Regions from separate parts of the Pseudoflavonifractor hominis genome, predicted to be linked through region 1. Evidence: riboswitches for the same ligand, from Rfam matches in the RefSeq annotation. Region 1 holds a riboswitch; the other holds the start of a gene.

The links. Region 1 has a riboswitch for thiamine pyrophosphate ahead of thiD (bifunctional hydroxymethylpyrimidine kinase/phosphomethylpyrimidine kinase). Riboswitches for the same ligand answer to the same signal wherever they lie in the genome.
Region 2: it holds a riboswitch for thiamine pyrophosphate, as region 1 does, so the genes downstream of both, thiS (sulfur carrier protein ThiS) here and thiD (bifunctional hydroxymethylpyrimidine kinase/phosphomethylpyrimidine kinase) in region 1, are expected to answer to the same signal.

Annotation. Positions count from the first base shown of each region.
Region 1 is NZ_JACOPR010000002.1:279,849-282,237, forward strand. Features, by position in the region: gene thiW (energy coupling factor transporter S component ThiW) at 1-270, opposite strand, end outside; gene H8S34_RS04140 (thiamine-binding protein) at 284-580, opposite strand; gene thiD (bifunctional hydroxymethylpyrimidine kinase/phosphomethylpyrimidine kinase) at 577-1,377, opposite strand; TPP riboswitch at 1,499-1,605, opposite strand; gene H8S34_RS04150 (sodium-dependent transporter) at 1,659-2,389, opposite strand, start outside.
Region 2 is NZ_JACOPR010000005.1:2,317-4,705, forward strand. Features, by position in the region: gene H8S34_RS09015 (thiazole synthase) at 1-763, opposite strand, end outside; gene thiF (thiamine biosynthesis protein ThiF) at 780-1,415, opposite strand; gene thiS (sulfur carrier protein ThiS) at 1,416-1,610, opposite strand; TPP riboswitch at 1,661-1,767, opposite strand; TPP riboswitch at 1,815-1,923, opposite strand.

The DNA of each region.
Region 1 (2,389 bases):
GCCGAACACGGCGCCCACCACCGCCTGGATGGTCCGCCCGGTAAGCATCCGCAGCAGTCCCGTGAGGAGGGCCGCCGCAAAGCCGTACCAGGGCCCCAGGAACACCGCGCCCAGGATGTTGCAGAAGTGCTGGAAGGGCGCCATGGAGGGGAAGTAGACAAAGGTGGAGAGTACAAAGCCCAGGCCCGCCAGCATGGCAGCCAGTACCATCCGGCGCACGGAAAGGCTGTTGGCACGGGTCATGGTATGAGTATCCGCAGTCACTTTCATTTCGGCAGCCTCCTCAACGATTCTGATATTTGCCCGTCTTGTCGTCGATGGTCCACACGCCGTCGGGCTTATAGCTGATCTTCACATAGCTCATCACGCCGGGGGCGCCGGCCTCCACGCAGATACGGCAGCACTGTTTGACGATGTCCAGAAGCTCCTCCAGATCGCCCTCCAGCGTGGTCTCGAAGGGCCCCACCACATAGTGCAGCCCCGTGGAGGCCAGATAGGCGATGACCTCGTCCACGATCCGCCGGGTCTCCTCCTGCTCCATCACCTTGGGCAGGACCTGAATGGCAATGCTTGCGTTCATCGTACGCTTCCTCCTTCTGCAATGGCGTAGTTGTGCTTGAGCGGGCCGCTGCCCTGGCCCAGATCCAGCTGGGCCTCCATGGCCGCGGTAATATAGGCCTTGCCCTTCCGCACTGCCTCGGGCAGCTCCTCCCCCAGGGCCAGGAAGGAGGCGATGGCGGAGGAGAGGGTGCAGCCCGAGCCGTGGTTGTTGGGATTGTCTACCCGGGGGGAGCGGAACCAGATGGCCTCGCCCTTCCACCAGAGGAGGTCATCCGCCGTATCGCTCCGATGGCCGCCCTTGACCAGTACGCCCCCGGGGATCCGCTCTCCAATGGTGCGGGCGGCGCGGAGCATGTCTGCTTCGCTCTCCACCGCAAAGCCGCACAGCCGCTGGGTCTCGGGGAGATTGGGCGTGATCACCGCCGCCAGGGGGAAGAGCTCCTCCATCAGCGCGGTGAGGGCGGTGTCCTGCATGAGAGCGCTGCCGCTGGTGGCCACCATCACCGGGTCCACCACAATACGCTCCGCCCGGTATTCCCGCAGCTTGGCGGCAATGACGCGGATGATGTCAGCGTTGGAGACCATGCCGATCTTTACCGCATCGGGCCGGATATCCTCAAACACGCAGTCCAGCTGTGCGCCCACAAAAGCCGGGGTCGCCTCCAATACCTCCCGCACGCCGGTGGTATTCTGGGCCGTCAGGGCGGTGATTGCGCTCATGCCATACACCCCCAGGCAGGTCATGGTCTTCAGGTCGGCCTGGATCCCGGCGCCGCCGCTGGAATCACTGCCCGCGATAGTCAAAACTCGTCTCATCTGCTTGCCTCTCCTTTTTTCGTTTGGATTTCTGTGGGGCAGACCAAAAAAGGCGGGATGTCCCAACTGGGACATCCCGCCTCAAGCGTTTCTCTATGCTCCTCCGTACGAAGGAGAACCGCACGAAGTCTGTGCCGCGTCCCTACGTTGGCATTACCCACATCAGGTAAGGTCGAGGGACTCGCCCCTCCTCTCAGCCCCCTCGCGGGAGCTCCCTTGCGTGTTTTATTGTAGGACTAACGAAACCTTCTGTCAATCCCTATTTCCGGGGATACAGGCAATCAGCCCTTGGGGGCAAACTTATCCCAGTAGCCCATGAAGAAGATGATGAGCACGATCACGGGAAGGACAAAGGTAAAGTAAACGCGCAGCTTTCCGGGGAAGCGGGCGCCCTCACCCTGGTTGGCCTCCTTCAGGAAGTTCTCATAGCCCCAGCCGTATTTGTCGGAGACACAGCAGAAGAGCAGATAGACCACCGAGCCCAGAGGCAGCAGGTTGTTGCTGACCAGGAAATCCTCCAGGTCCATGATTCCCATGCCCAGCACCTTCACGCCGCTCCACAGGTTGTTTCCCAGCAGGCAGGGCAGGCTCAGCAGGAAGATGAGCACCAGGTTGGCCAGCACCGCCTTGCGCCGGGAAATGGCCCACTTGTCCATCCAGCAGGCCAGAATGTTCTCAAAGACCGCCGTCACGGTGGAGAGGGCCGCAAAGAAGAGGAACACAAAGAACATGGCGCCCCACAGCCGGCCGCCGGGCATGGCGTTAAAGACATTGGGTAGGGTGACAAAGATCAGATTGGGGCCCGCGTCGGGCTGCACCCCGAAGGCAAAGGCCGAGGGGAAGATGATCAGACCCGAGATGAAGGCCACACAGGTATCCAGGATACCCACGCTGATGGCCTCGCCGAACAGGCGGCGCTCCTTGCCGATGTAGCTGCCGAAGATGGCCATGGCGCCGATGCCCAGGCTCAGGGTAAAGAAGGCCTGACCCATAGCGTCATAGATGGCACGGA
Region 2 (2,389 bases), on a different contig from region 1:
GGAAGCCGGTCAGAGGATCGGAAGCAGAAGCACCTCGGGTCAGCACACGGCCCAGACCGGACAGATATGCCTTTCTGCCTGCTTCGATAGCCTGACGGAAAGCAGATGCCATCAGCGGCAGATCTCCGGCAGTTGCAAGGGCGGTGTTCGCCATAATAGCAGCCGCACCCATTTCCATGGCTTCACAAGCCTGCGAAGGTCTACCAATGCCAGCGTCCACGATAATAGGCAGATCAATCTCATCAATGAGAATCTGAATGAATTCTCTGGTTGCCAAACCCTTGTTAGAGCCGATGGGCGAAGCCAGAGGCATAATGGTAGCCGCGCCTGCATTCGCCATATCACGGGCAGCGTTCAGATCAGGATACATATAAGGCATGACAACAAAGCCTTCGTTTGCAAGAATCTCAGTAGCCTTAATGGTTTCCTGGTTGTCGGGCAGCAAATACTTGGTATCACGCATGATCTCTACCTTCACAAAATTACCGCAGCCAAGTTCTCTCGCAAGACGGGCAATACGGACAGCTTCCTCTGCGTTTCTTGCACCGGAGGTGTTGGGCAGCAGGGTGATGCCTTCTGGGATGTAGTCCAAAATGTTTTCATGCTCCTTGGTGTTTGCACGGCGAACAGCAAGCGTGATGATTTCTGCACCGGCATCTTTGATTGCAGCTTCAATGAGCTTCATGGAATACTTACCGGAACCCAAAATAAAACGTGAATTAAATTCGTGACCGCCAATGACGAGCTTATCGTTGTTAACCATAATAACTCCTTCTTTCTTATACTTCATATTTGCCTGCGAGGATACGCAGGACGGTATGAGCCTGATGTGCGGCGCAAAGCATAACACGAGGGGCCACCAGTCCAATGGTATTTGCCACATCGCTGACTTCATCACCGCATAGGTAAAATCGTTTCGTAACTTTTCTTGTTTTAATGGTATTGGGCGTATCTATACCAGCCATGCCGGAAGCTGCAACCAAATAGCACTGGGGTAATTGCTCTAAAACGCCGTTTACAATCATTGCCTTGCACTCTGCATCGTCAAATGCTTCACATACAATATCCGCGTCTTTTAGCAGACGCGCGAAATTTTCCTCTGTGATCTTTGCTGTTACAGCTTGGAGTTCCGTATAGGGGGCAATCTCTAACAGATTTTCCACAAGAGCATCTGCCTTGTAGGATCCGATTTGATTTGCCTTGTATTGCTGTCGGTGCAGATTGGTTATGTCTACACGGTCAAAATCAATCAGCAGCAGTTTACCGATTCCAACTCTTGCCAAAGCGACGGCGATATTTGATCCAAGACCGCCAAGGCCGCAAATTGCAACAGTTGCGGAAGAAAACTGTTTATAAAGTGTGGCTCCGTGGCGGGCAATCAAAGCGTCCGTCCATTCTTTTTTAGACGGTATCAATCAACCACCTCCCACAAAGCTGACGATCTCCAAACGATCGCCATCTTTAAGAATGGTATCATCGTACTGAGACTTAAATACGATGTCGCCATTTTGTTCAACTGCGATTCGTTTGGGATCATAGGCGGTTGTTGCCAGATACTCCGACACTGTCTTTCCTGCAACATCAAGTTCCGTGCCATTTACCTTTACCACGATTGCACCTCCAAAATAAAATACGGGAAACCTCCGATTTGGACGTTTCCCGCAACACTCACAAAAATCCCTACGTTGGCATTATCCAAATCAGGTTTATGGGTCGAAGGTTGCACCTTCCTCTCAGCCTGTCATACAAGCTCCCCGCTTTTTTTAATTGTAAAATAAAAACAGGAGACAACCCTTTCGGATGCCTCCTGTAAAAAATCCTTGTGTATGACTTCCTACGGCGGCATTATCCGCATCAGGTTATAGGGTCGAAGTTCGGTTACTTCCTCTCAGCCTGCAAACACAAGCTCCCCTGTATTTATTCGATTAGATATTGTACACCTTGTTTTATGAAAATACAATAGGCTATCTAAAAAAGCACAAAAAACACAAAGAGTAAGGAAGCAAAAGAGAACACATAATCTATGTGCATTTGACTCTTGCTTTTGTTTAAATCTGAGCGCATATATAGGCCGCCATATTTTCCCTTATAGGACTGGATAGGGGAGTAGGGAAGGGGGCAAATTGGCATCATATCAGGTGTCAATTTTTTCTTTTTACACGGAAAGGGAAGACGTAAGGGAGGAAAACGCAAGCGCGGGCAATTCAAATATCTCATCCGTTTTGCATGTTGGGTCATTATATGAATTTGGACATGTGTACGTAGGTGGAGGACACAAAAATTTTAAAAGTACAATAATAATACTAAAATGGCACAAAACATATCTGAATTTTCGATAGAAAAGTGTGGTGGGAAGCAGGAAGGAAGAGGATGGCAGAATCAAAATGGA